Regions from separate parts of the Pseudodesulfovibrio profundus genome, predicted to be linked through region 1. Evidence: predicted binding sites of a transcription regulator. Region 1 holds the regulator's gene; each other region holds the start of a gene.
The links. Region 1 encodes sigma-54, which starts transcription at its own class of promoters, with help from an activator protein. Its sites were predicted from a motif close to CTGGCACGGNNNNTGCTT; they were not measured.
Positions count from the first base shown of each region.

Region 1 (3,135 bases):
TATCAACCTAGAGTTGAACCCCCAGGAGGTCGTTGGGTTGTTGGGGCCAAATGGCGCAGGCAAGACGACCACCTTTTACATGCTCGTTGGCATTGTCAAACCTAATACAGGTAGGGTGACACTGCGTGATGAGCCTCTCACCAATAAACCTCTTCATGAACGCGCCCGAATGGGGGTCAGCTATCTGCCTCAGGAGAGTTCCATTTTCAAAAAACTGTCCGTACGACAGAATCTTGAAATCATATTGGAACAAACAGCTCTGAGCCGAGCAGACCAGAATGCCCGTGCTCAAGAATTGATGGAGATGTTCCGGATTACGAAATTGGCGGATCAACCAGCCATGTTTTTGTCTGGTGGTGAGCGTCGTCGTTTGGAAATCGCTCGGGCGTTGATAATGAATCCGAAGTTTATTCTTCTCGACGAGCCCTTTGCCGGAATCGACCCGATTGCTGTAATCGATATTCAGGAAATCATTTCAGTCTTGAAAAGCATGGGGATCGGTATCCTGATTTCCGATCATAATGTCAGAGAAACCTTGAATATTTGTGATCGGGCATATCTCGTCTATGAGGGAACGGTAATTCTTGAAGGTACGCCAGAGGAGATTGTTGAAGACAGTCAGGCTCGGCAAATTTATCTTGGTGAAGACTTCAGATTGTAGTTTATCAAGCCTTATTTTGATAAGTCGATTTACACTCCATGTAAACGTTGGTACACTTTTTTCATGGGGCGATTGTTTGTAAAATAGTTCATATTTTTCAATAGTTATATTTGCACGCTTGCCACATGGTTTTCAGTGTGTCATAATGATATTCAAGTTATTTGGTTTTTATTAATGGATTCAATTTAGGCAGTATTTGGAAGCATGCCTTAAGGCTGGTATATGGGACTCGAACTTAGACAACAACTCAAGCTCTCGCAGCAACTGGTCATGACGCCTCAGCTGCAGCAAGCCATCAAGCTGCTGCAACTTTCGCGTTTGGAGCTGCTGGAGACTGTTCAGCAGGAATTGATGGAGAATCCGTTTCTGGATGAAGCAGAAACGGAAACTGAAATTCCTGAGCGAGAAGAGTTGACAGAGTCCCAGGCTGAAGAGGAACTTGTTCGGACTGCTGACTGGGAAAACTATCTTGGTGAATTTTCCAGTACATCCAAGCAAGCGGCATCCAGGGACTCTGAAGTCCCGGAAGAAGGGGTGTCGTTTGAAGCTCGCCTGGCATCCAAGCCCTCGCTGGAAGGTCATCTCCACTGGCAGATGCGTTTGTCCAATTTTACTGAGCGAGAGATTGAAATAGGCGAAGCGGTCATAGGGAATATCGATCATAATGGATACCTCCAGGCATCCAATGATGAGATACGATCCATGGTCCCCGCAACGGATGAGGAAATCGACAACCTTGTTCATCGCATTCAGCGCCTCGATCCGGTTGGTGTGTGCGCACGGACCCCCCAAGAGTGTTTGGAAGTGCAGATGGAGGTTCTTGGGTACGACGATCCCATCCTCCAATCCCTTGTCAGGGATCACCTGGAAGACCTCGAAAAGAATCGATACAAGCCGTTGGCGCGGAAGTTCAAGATATCCATGGAAGAACTCAAGGAATATCTTGATCTCATGCAGACACTTGATCCGATGCCCGGTACCAATTTTTCCAGTACTGAACCGCACTATGTAAGTCCTGATGTTTTCGTTTACAAGTATGGTGATGAGTTTGTCATCATTCTGAATGAAGATGGGATGCCGAGACTGCAAATGAATTCTTTCTACATGGACTCCATGCGCGGAGCTGTCGAGAAAGAGAAAGAGTATTTTCAAGAAAAGATGCGTTCTGCAGCCTGGTTGATGAAAAGTCTGTACCAACGGCAGAGAACTTTGTATAAAGTAGTTGAAAGTATTATTCGTTTTCAAAAAGAGTTTTTTGAAGTGGGCGTCACAAAGTTGAAGCCACTCATACTCAAGGAGGTTGCTGAAGACATCGAAATGCATGAATCCACCGTTAGCCGGATTACCACGAGCAAGTATGTTTCCACTCCGCACGGGATATTTGAGTTGAAGTTCTTTTTCAACAGTGCGTTGGATCTTGACGATGGTTCCCAGGTGGGTTCGGAGAGCGTTAAGGCACTCATTAAACAGATGATTGCCGAAGAAGATACGAAGAAACCGTTGAGCGATGAAAAAATTGGCGAAATACTCAAGGATAAGCTTGAGGTGAACATCGCCAGGCGTACCGTAGCCAAGTATCGCTCAGCAATGGGGATTCCATCTTCGTCCAAGCGCAAGCAGTACTTCTGATTTTGAACTTGTTGGACCTATAAACAGGAGGTAGCACATGAACATAAGCTTCACTTTCAAGGATTTTGAGCCGTCCGATCATTTGAAGGGCTATGCACAAAAGCGATTTGAAAAGGTAGGCAAGTTCGTCTCCGACTCCGATGAGGCCGATCTTCAGGTAAACCTGTCGGTCGACAAGTTTCGCCATAAGGCCGATGTTATCCTGAATGCCGATAATATCCATATATCAGCGTATGAAGACTCCGAAGACATGTATGCGACCATTGATATGGTCGTTGACAAGTTGGAAGCACAACTTCGAAAGATGCGTGAAAAGATGAAGTCTCGCGTCCGTTCCGGGCGAGGCAACAAGGTGCAGACCAATTTCTTCGCTTATGAAGAAAGCAATCGGGAGGCCGGACCTACCATTGTTGGCACCGACACATATGAACCCAAGCCAATGTCCATTGATGAGGCTGCATTGCAACTGAATTCGCTCGACAATGATTTCCTCGTATTCCTGAATGCGGAAACAGAAGGTGTTAATGTCATTTACAGGCGGAAGAACGGCGATTACGGCCTGATTGATCCTGGTAATTAAATTATGAAATTAGGTGATTATCTGGAGAAGGATTTGATCCTTCCCAATCTGACTTCCGACTCAAAGTCGGGGGTTTTGATGGAACTCATATCCCCTGTGGGTAAAGCTCTTTCCGAATTGGACACGGACTACGCAGTCCGTGTCCTTCTTGATCGTGAAAAACTCGGCACTACGGGCATCGGAGACTCCATTGCCATTCCTCATGGTAAACTGGAGAACCTGGAAAAGGTCGTTGTTGTCGTAGGAAGAAGCCCTGAAGGGGTTG
Region 1 covers NZ_LT907975.1:345,150-348,284, forward strand. Annotated here, with positions in the region: gene lptB (LPS export ABC transporter ATP-binding protein) at 1-661, shown strand, start outside; gene rpoN (RNA polymerase factor sigma-54) at 884-2,290, shown strand; gene hpf (ribosome hibernation-promoting factor, HPF/YfiA family) at 2,328-2,870, shown strand; gene DPRO_RS01680 (PTS sugar transporter subunit IIA) at 2,874-3,135, shown strand, end outside.

Region 2 (3,135 bases), 1.5 Mb from region 1:
ACTGTTGGTCGCTTCGCGGCAGCCAATGAACTCACCCATGAATCGATCAACACTGCCCGGGGCAGAGGCGAGCACACCTTCTTTCAGGGCTGTCTCGATATCCATGGCCTTGGTACCGTTGATCACGGCACCGCCACCGTAAATATTGTAAATGGGGAAGGCGGCCTTTCGCAGGTCGTCTTCCAATTCACGCTTGGCAGTCATGTACTGGACGGTGGTCAGAATCTCTTCTCCGTCCATGTTCTTGGTCATCTGATGAAAGCTGCGCATGGTCATATTCTTGTTGAAACCGTGGTGGCCGCCTGCATGGGACTGGTTGTTGATCCATGCGTAATCCTGCCCGACCATGACCAGATGGTTGACTCCGGCCCAGCGCAGGAAGCGGGATAGCGTGACCGAGACATTGCCACCCGCGTCGAGGACCAGATCGTGATCCTTCATGACGTAAGTGCCCATGCCGCCTATGGTCCACAGGGGGATGGTCGGCCCAGTGTACCGCTTGATCGCTTCCGGGTTGACCTTGGTGGAATATATGAGCGGAATATCCGCCACAAAGTCAGGGTCCAGCCGGTGGAAGATGTCGAGCATGGACTTGTCATAGTCGATAGCCATGCAGAAGTGGGGCTTCAGCCCGATGTTCTGGAGGGCGGGGACGGTTTGCAGGCCGCATGTATAAAGGACATGATTTTTGTGCTCAAGCAGCTTGGGAGCGTGATGCTCCAGGCTTGGTCCGGCACCGAGGATGACGGCACCCACGCCGCCCGCCTTGTTTTCAAGGCCCTTGAGCGAACCGTCCGACAGAGCTCGTTTGAAGTTCTGAACTTCATTGCCGACCATGACGTCCTGCCGGTAGCGCAGGGTGGAGAGTTCCAGCGAAAAGTTTTCGAGTTTGTCGCGAACTGTCTTGGTCCACCATGCGTACTCCTTGCCAAGCTGCTGGCTGGGAATATCGCCCTTGAGGTGAATCTGGCCGTAGATGAACTGGAGATCAAGATTTCGGATGACTTCATAGATGAAGTCCTGATCCGGGATCATGAGGTGAAATTTCTTGGACTCGAAAAAGGGGCGGTAATCGGTCTGGCCGAGGCAGGCGAGGAGCATTTCCGCACGGGGTTCCAAAAGCATGACTTTGTGCGTGTCGGGTGTGTTGGTCAGAACGTGGTTCACGCCGTAACCCAGGTTCGCGCCGACGATGAACGTGGCCGAGGTGTCGGGCTTGTCGTTCTTGGTCCAGTTGGCATACAGCCCGTTGGGCACCAGCGATTCAAGCATGCCCTTGCCGCTTTCCATGCGCCAGTCGTGAATCCCCATCTCATTGATGAAGATATTGTTGAGGAGTGCTTCTTCCTTGAACTCTTGATTGGTCAGCCACTGGTAAACGGGATTGCCGGTTCGCTGGAGATATTCAATGTTGTCTTGTAAAAACGGGTACGCTGTCATGCCATTTCCTCACACTACTGTTTGCAGATTGCTCTGTTGATCGATCGCTGAGACAATTGCACGTAATGTGCCAGTTGCGTGAAGGCGCTTTTTGACCTACTGTGCTGGGACCAATAATTAATACTTTGCCCATGATTTCAGGGGAGTACCATGAATATAGACCTTTTGGCGCTCATCGGCGAGACCCCGCTGGTGGAAATCCGCCATCTTAATCCCAATCCGCACGTCAAGATTTTGGCGAAAATCGAGGCGCAGAATCCCGGCGGATCCATCAAGGACCGGGTAGCCGCAGCCATGATCGAAGCTGCCGAGGCTTCGGGCGAGTTGACAAAAGACAAGATCATTATTGAAGCCACCTCGGGCAATACCGGGGTTGGGCTGGCCATGGTTGCGGCTATCAAGGGATACCGCATCAAGCTGCTCATGCCGGAGACCGCGAGCGAAGAGCGCAAGATGATCATGGCCGCTTATGGTGCCGAACTGGAGCTGACACCGGGCCATCTTTCCACGGACGGGGCCATCGAGCAGGCGTACCGCTATGCCCGTGAAGAGCCGGAAACTTACGTGCTGATGGATCAGTTCAACAATCCGGCATCCATTGATGCGCATTACAACGGCACTGGCCGCGAGATTTGGGAGCAGACCAACGGCGAAGTGACCCATTGTGTCATGACGCTCGGTACGTCCGGCACGGCCATGGGCATTGCCAAGCGGTTGCATGAGGAAGGTGGCGTGCATGTGGCGGCGGTGGAGCCGTACGCAGGGCACAAGATTCAGGGCCTCAAAAACATGTTGGAGTCCTATCCCCCCGGAATTTACGACAAGAACAACCTTGATGAAATCCTGCACGTTGAGGATGACGTTGCCTTTGATATGTGTCGTCGTCTTGCCCGTGAAGAAGGGATTTTCGTGGGCATGAGTTCCGGTGCTGCCATGGCCGGAGCCATCCAGATGGCGGAGCGGGTGGAGTCCGGCCTGATCGTCACCATTTTCCCCGATTCAGGGGAGCGGTATCTTTCCACCCACCTGTACAAACAGCAGAGCGGGAGTGGCGTCTCTGTTTTCGATATGGCGTCGGGCAAACAGAAACATCTCGATACCAATGCAGGACTTGGGCTCTACACCATGGGGCCGTCACTGGATAATCCGGACGGGCTCGATGCGTGGCGACGTGTTGTTCTGCAGGATGTCATGGCGCGTCATCTGGCATCACGCGGCGTGAATACCTCGCTTGCCGTGGGGCTTACCGATATGGATGACCGGACGCTTACCGCGGCCCGTGAGGCCGGGATTTCCCGTGAATCCTTTGCGGCCGATCGCCGCGAGGCCATTTTGCGTCGGGCTGAAGATATGGGCGTGGATAGCAGCGTGTCTTTTCCGCTGTCCTCTGCCTCTGACGAGATGTCTCTTGAGCTGTGCCGCAAGCTTCTCGGTAAGGGGTTGGCGTACGAAAAGCTGCGGTCCGTATATTTTGACGTCTTCCGTGACAAGCGCTACGGCGAGATCGGAACCGTGGATATGGATAAGGTGTCCGGTGGACGAACCGTCGATCTCGGAAGCTATGTAAAGGACAACCCCCTTGATTTTACCTTGTTGAAACGGGCTACGCTTCTTGATCTCAAACGCGGGGAAGTGCTGGAAACCGAGTGGGGCAATGTGCGCCCAAGCTGGTTCCTGCAGCACGCGGCAACGGCT
Region 2 covers NZ_LT907975.1:3,050,828-3,053,962, forward strand. Annotated here, with positions in the region: gene DPRO_RS14405 (motility associated factor glycosyltransferase family protein) at 1-1,440, opposite strand, end outside; gene DPRO_RS14410 (cysteine synthase) at 1,591-3,135, shown strand, end outside.
Region 2: the regulator sigma-54 is predicted to act here: its motif matches at 1,497-1,514, upstream of DPRO_RS14405 (motility associated factor glycosyltransferase family protein).

Region 3 (3,135 bases), 910 kb from region 1:
GCAGACGGTTTTTGCTCGGCGACTCGTTCCAGACCAAAGGTTGCTACAAGCTCCTGAACACGCTCCCTGTTTTCATCGGAAATATTGCCCAGAAGCGGTTTGAGCCCGAATCCAATGTTCTCTCTGACAGTCAGGTGAGGAAACAGGGCATAGTTCTGAAAGACATAGCCCACGCGGCGCTTGCGGGTCGGGATATTGATGCCGTTATCTGCATCATAAAGGGTGGTGCCGTTGATGCGGATATATCCTTCATCGGGCGTGAGCATACCGGCAATGGCTTGCAGGGTCAGGGTCTTGCCCGAACCGGAAGGGCCGAAGAGCACAATGGCGCGGTCTTCGGTGGTGAAGCGGGCGCTGAGGAGGAACTCTTCTCCCCCGCAGCGCAGCGCTTTTTTTATGTCGAGTTCAAATGTCATGTCTGATCGGATGGTTACGGCTTCTTGAAACCCCGGCCTTCCAGCAGCTTGATCCCGGCTTCACTTTGTACAAATGCGACAAAGTCTTCAGCCAGTTTGCTTTCCTCTGCGTTCTTGAGCGATGCAATGGGGTAGCTCACAGGGGCCTTGAGCGGGATTTCCGTAATAATGGAGACCGTGTCGTCGGCTTTGACCGCGTCGGTCCGATACACGAATCCGCAGTCCACTTCACCGCGAGACAGGTAATCCAGCACCTGACGGACGGACTCGGCGTAGATCATCTTTGTTGTCAGCGCGTCGTAGAGTTCCATGGTGTCCAGGGCTTCCTTGGCGTATTGCCCGGCAGGGACGGTTTCCGGTGTACCGATGCCAATGCTCTGCACGCCGTTTCCTTTCAGGTCATCCACGCTGGTCACATTGGCAGGGTTGTCCTTCGGTGTTGCCAGTACGAGTGAGTTGCGAGCGAAAACCACCACTGCGGATTCGTCTGCAAATCCTTTGCTAACCGCTTTCTTCATCCATTTCGGATTGGCGGAAGCGTAGACGTCCACCGGCGCTCCCTGTTGAATCTGACGATACAGCGCGCCGGATGAGGCGAAGTTCATGATGACATTGACGCCGGGATGCTGTGCTTCGAAGGCGGGTTCGATGTCGCTGAAGGCATCGGTGAGGCTGGCAGCGGCGGAAACGATCAGCTCCCGGGCATGGGAGGTGGCCGGGACCGCGGTTACCATGGTCAAGGCGATGAGTATGTAGAGAATTCGAGAAAGCATAAGTGTCTCCTTGTTGGGATTAACAGCGTGGTTTCAAGAGTTTGCTGGTGGTCATCAGTATGATGACGCAAACAATGCTGATGATCAGGACCAATGAATTAGCCAATGCGTCATTTCCGGCCTGCACCGCGGAATACACGGCCAGGGAAAGAGTCTGGGTACGGCCCGGGAGATTGCCGGCGACCATGAGAGTCGCGCCGAATTCGCCCATGGCCCGGGCAAATGCAAGCATGCCTCCAGAGAGAATGCCGCGAAATGCAATGGGCAGTGACACACGCAGAAAAACCGCCAGCTCGTTTTGTCCCAATGTCCGGGCAGCATCTTCATACTGCCTGCTGACACTTTCCAGAGCGGCTCGTGCTGATTTGAAAACAAGGGGAAAGGCGACCACGGTTGCGGCGATGACCGCTCCCTGCCAGGTGAACATGAGCGTGATGCCGAAAGTCTCTTGCAGCCATTGCCCGACAACGCCTCGTCTGCCGATGAAGACCAGCAGGTAGTACCCCAGCACCGTCGGGGGCATGACCATGGGCAGCGTACACACGGCATCTACAAAGTCCCGCCCGAAGAATCGCCAGCGTGCGAGGGCATAGGCTGCGGCCACACCGAGTATCAATGACATGAATGTCGCCAGTCCCGCCACTTTGAGTGTCAGCAGAAGCGGATCGAGAAATGCGGGTTCGGTTATGTTTATCCAGGCAATATTCATGTCAATCGGCAGCGGTGTCTGCTGCCATGGTTGATGGGGTTATCGCTGATGCGCAAACAGAGATATCTGTGGGCGTGAGAAATCATGCGTTGATCAAAGCAAGCTCCATTCCATACAGGCTGTTTCTCTATAACTGCCTGATGCAAAAGCACTTTATTTCAAAGTTCCTTATGCAGAAGTGACGTTTCTCATACAGAAATGTCACTCTGTAATGAATGTACATACATTATTGTCATCTTTTGCCAATACAAAGTGTAATTCCTACCAAAAGACTAGAAAATGCAGTGATCTACCTCGTTGACTGACTCGTGATCAGACGTCCGAGCGGTTCTAGGCCGCAGGTCGCAACTCCTGCCGGATGGCGGAAGTCAGTACTTCTTTGGCAAACGTGCGATCAATCCTGTCGGTCACTCTGTGCAGCAGCGGATAATCGTGGCTGATGGCAAGAATCCCCACGTCGTGTTTTCTAGCCCAGCCAAGGACGGCGTTCCAGACCATGGCCTGGGTGTTCGGGTCGAGCATGGCGGTCATTTCATCTGCAATAAGGTAGCGCGTCTTCTCCGTCATGACCCGCGCCAATGCCAGACGTTGCAACTCGCCACCGGAAAGCTCGTGCGGGTAGCGATGCAGCCACTTGGGGTCGATGTTGAGCTTGCCGAGTATGGATGGTGACGGCGTATACCCTTCAGCAATGGAATCACCGAGTTTCCATCGGGGATTCAGGGCGTTTTCCGGGTGCTGGAACAGCAATTGGACCGGACAGTAGCTATCGGTGGGCAGTGGCGCTCCGTCGCAGATGACAGCGCCGGTCTGCGGCTGCAGATAGCCAGCCAGTACTTTGGCAAAGGTTGTTTTTCCCTGCCCGCTTGGTCCCGGTAGCCCCACGACTTCCCCTGGGTTCAGTTGGAAATCCACATCGTTGATGATCATGGAGTCGTCGTTGTAGCCGTAGGATATGGCTTTGCACTCAAGCATGAAAACACCTCACTTGGGTTGCGCCTGTCTTGTGCAGGCTCGGCGCATTGGTCTCGCAGGAAGGCTGCCGGTTGGGGCAGCGGTCATGGAAGATACATCCGCTGATGATGTCATCCTCGGAGGGTTGGTTGCCGCTCAGGTATTGAAATCCATTGCGTGGCAGGGCGTTCCATAGCGCTTTGGTGTAGGGGTGCACGGTTGTGCCGTCCCTGAAATGAGCGGCCGGGGCGACTTCCACTGTGGTGCCTGCGTAAATGACAGC
Region 3 covers NZ_LT907975.1:3,606,358-3,609,492, forward strand. Annotated here, with positions in the region: gene DPRO_RS16845 (ATP-binding cassette domain-containing protein) at 1-416, opposite strand, end outside; gene modA (molybdate ABC transporter substrate-binding protein) at 431-1,189, opposite strand; gene modB (molybdate ABC transporter permease subunit) at 1,209-1,898, opposite strand; gene DPRO_RS16860 (ABC transporter ATP-binding protein) at 2,229-2,873, opposite strand; gene DPRO_RS16865 (oligopeptide/dipeptide ABC transporter ATP-binding protein) at 2,866-3,135, opposite strand, start outside.
Region 3: the regulator sigma-54 is predicted to act here: its motif matches at 1,995-2,012, upstream of modB (molybdate ABC transporter permease subunit).

Region 4 (3,135 bases), 540 kb from region 1:
GCACTTCCAAAGCACAGGCCGAAGCGTCCATGAATGCTATCCTCGATATCATCACCGACGAACTGGCCGCTGGCAACAAGCTGACCCTCACCGGTTTCGGCACCTTCAGCGTGTCTGAGCGCAAGGCCCGCACCGGCCGCAACCCCCGCACTGGCGACGAGATCAAAATCCCGGCCACCAAGGTTGCCCAGTTCAAGCCCGGCAAGGTTCTGAAAGAAGCCGTCAAGTAGCTCTGCTATTTAAGGTGTTAATAAAGCCCCCTGCTGCTATGCAGCAGGGGGCTTTATTATATCCTGTCAAAAGTGGCGGTGTTTACGAATTGTGTACGGATGCCTTGGCTGGTGCAAATCGAGGATGTGTCGCGATGAGTATACCGCCGAGGATCAGAACAAAACCCACTGCGTGGGCCCAGGTGATGGGTTCATTCAAAATCAGATACGCTTCGATACCGCAAAAGGCCGGTAGAGAGTAATAGACGAATGATGCACGGGTTGGACCGATTGTTTTCATGGCTTTTGCCCATAATATGTAGGATATGAGCGATGCGCCGATGCCGATATAGAGAACAGCACCCATGGCTGTCAGAGACAGGGGGAACGAAGAATTGACCATCTGCTCGCCAATGGCTGCGGGGATGAGTGGCAGCACTCCTGCCAGAAAGGTGAACCCGAGGTAGGCTTTTTGCGAAATGGTGTCGGGGCGCCGTTTGAGATGGATGGAATACATGGCCCACAGCAGGGCGGCCAGCAGCATCCATATGTCACCTTGATGAAAGGAAAGATCCAGGAGAACCTGGTAGTTCCCACGAGTTACCAATGTGACGATGCCAAAAACTGCGGCCAGGAGTCCTATCAACTTGTTGACTGTGATAGCCTCTCCCAACATCACTCGGGAGAGTAGCACCACAAACGCCGGAGTTGCTGTGGCGATGAGTGAGAGGTTGAGCGTGTTGGTGGTATGAGCGGCAATGTAGATCAGCGTGTTGAATGTCGTGACGCCGATCAGGGCTGAAATCAGCAGGTGAGGCAGATGCTTTTTCAGTGTTGCTCGTTCATTCCAGAGCGCTTTGCCCGCAAAGGGGAGCAGGATCAGTGTTGCCGTCCCCCAGCGAAGCGCTGCGAGGGTGAAGGGCGATATCTGGTCGCCCAGACCTCTGGCTATGATGAAGTTGCCGGACCAAATGAGTGTAGCAAGCAGGGCGCACGCGTATCCGGTTTTGTGAGTGTTTGACATTCGCCGACTCTAGAAGGGAACCGGTAAAGTGGCAAGAGCTATGATATCATGTAGTTATAATTACTGATAGGTGGGTAGGGTATTTATATGGTTATCCGGATTGCCGGAGCTGTCCGATTTTTCAGACATGCCTTAAAAGCGAGTCTAAACACCCGGTATGCCCATCAAACAGTACTGACATCTTCTATTTGAGTTGGTCTATTACATATTATAATGGTGCCTCGTCTTTTTTTTCAGACAATATAGAGAATACTGGCCTGCTGTCTAAATTAGTGTTTGACGGCTATTTAATTGTTTTTTATTAACTTTTTCTGTTTGTTCGTGTTTGGCACAATTGTTGTTATGAAAGTGCGCACGTTGCTTCGATTAGTCTGTGTCTCATGGATGCGGATTCGACAAATGGAAAAAACACCTCAAGGAGTACAAGTAACATGGCAAAGATGAAAACGATGGACGGTAACACCGCTGCAGCATGGGTTTCCTATGCAATGAGTGAGACCGCAGCCATCTACCCCATCACCCCGTCGTCCACCATGGGCGAAATCGCTGACGAGTGGGCCGCTCAGGGCCGCAAGAATATTTTTGGGCAGACCGTCGAGGTCCGTCAGCTTCAGAGTGAAGCCGGCGCTGCCGGTGCGGTTCACGGCTCTCTGGCCGGTGGCGCACTGACCACTACCTTCACCGCTTCCCAGGGTTTGCTCCTGATGATCCCGAACATGTACAAGATCGCCGGTGAGCTTCTCCCGTGTGTCTTCCATGTTTCCGCCCGCGCCATTGCCGCTCACGCCCTCTCTATTTTTGGCGACCACCAGGATGTCATGGCTTGCCGTCAGACCGGTTTCGCCATGATCGCAGCTGCATCCGTTCAGGAAGTCATGGACCTTTCCCTGGTTGCTCACCTGGCAACTGTTGAAAGCTCCATTCCGTTCCTGTCCTTCTTCGACGGTTTCCGCACCTCTCACGAAATTCAGAAAATCGAAGTCATCGATTACGCTGACATGAAGCCGCTTCTGAACATGGACAAGGTTGCTGAATTCCGTGCACGCTCCATGAACCCGGAACACCCGGACGTTCGTGGTACTGCTCAGAACCCGGATATCTACTTCCAGGGCCGTGAAGCCACCAACGCCGAGTACGACGCCATTCCTGACATCGTTGAGATGTACATGGACAAAGTGTCCGCTCTCACCGGCCGCAGCTACAAGCCTTTCGATTACGTCGGTGCAGAAGATGCAGAAAACGTCGTCATCGCCATGGGCTCCGGCTGTGAAGCCATTGAAGAAGTGGTTAACCACCTCAATGCCAAGGGCGAAAAAGTCGGTCTCATCAAAGTCCGTCTGTACCGTCCTTTCTCTGCCAAGCATTTCCTGTCCGTCCTTCCCGCATCCTGCAAGAAGATCGCAGTGCTCGACCGTACCAAGGAGCCCGGTTCCCTGGGCGATCCGCTGTACCTCGACGTCTGCACCGTCTTCAAGGAGCAGGGGGAAGGCCCCGAAGTGGTGGCTGGCCGTTACGGTCTGGGCTCCAAGGAGTTCACCCCGGCCATGGTCAAGGCTGTCTTCGACAACCTGGCCGAGTCCGCCACTCGCACCCGCTTCACCGTGGGTATCGAGGACGATGTCACCAACGCCTCCCTTGTCACGACCGAGGCCCTGGATACTACCCCGGAAGGCACTGTGCAGTGCAAGTTCTGGGGCCTCGGCTCTGACGGCACCGTCGGAGCTAACAAGCAGGCGATCAAGATCATCGGTGATAACACCGACATGTACGCTCAGGGCTACTTCTCCTACGATTCCAAGAAGTCCGGCGGTATCACCATTTCTCACCTGCGTTTCGGCGAGAAACCCATCCAGTCCACCTATCTGGTCACCGCAGCCGACTACATCGCCTGCCACAACCCCA
Region 4 covers NZ_LT907975.1:3,971,612-3,974,746, forward strand. Annotated here, with positions in the region: gene DPRO_RS18610 (HU family DNA-binding protein) at 1-230, shown strand, start outside; gene DPRO_RS18615 (DMT family transporter) at 313-1,233, opposite strand; gene nifJ (pyruvate:ferredoxin (flavodoxin) oxidoreductase) at 1,665-3,135, shown strand, end outside.
Region 4: the regulator sigma-54 is predicted to act here: its motif matches at 1,559-1,576, upstream of nifJ (pyruvate:ferredoxin (flavodoxin) oxidoreductase).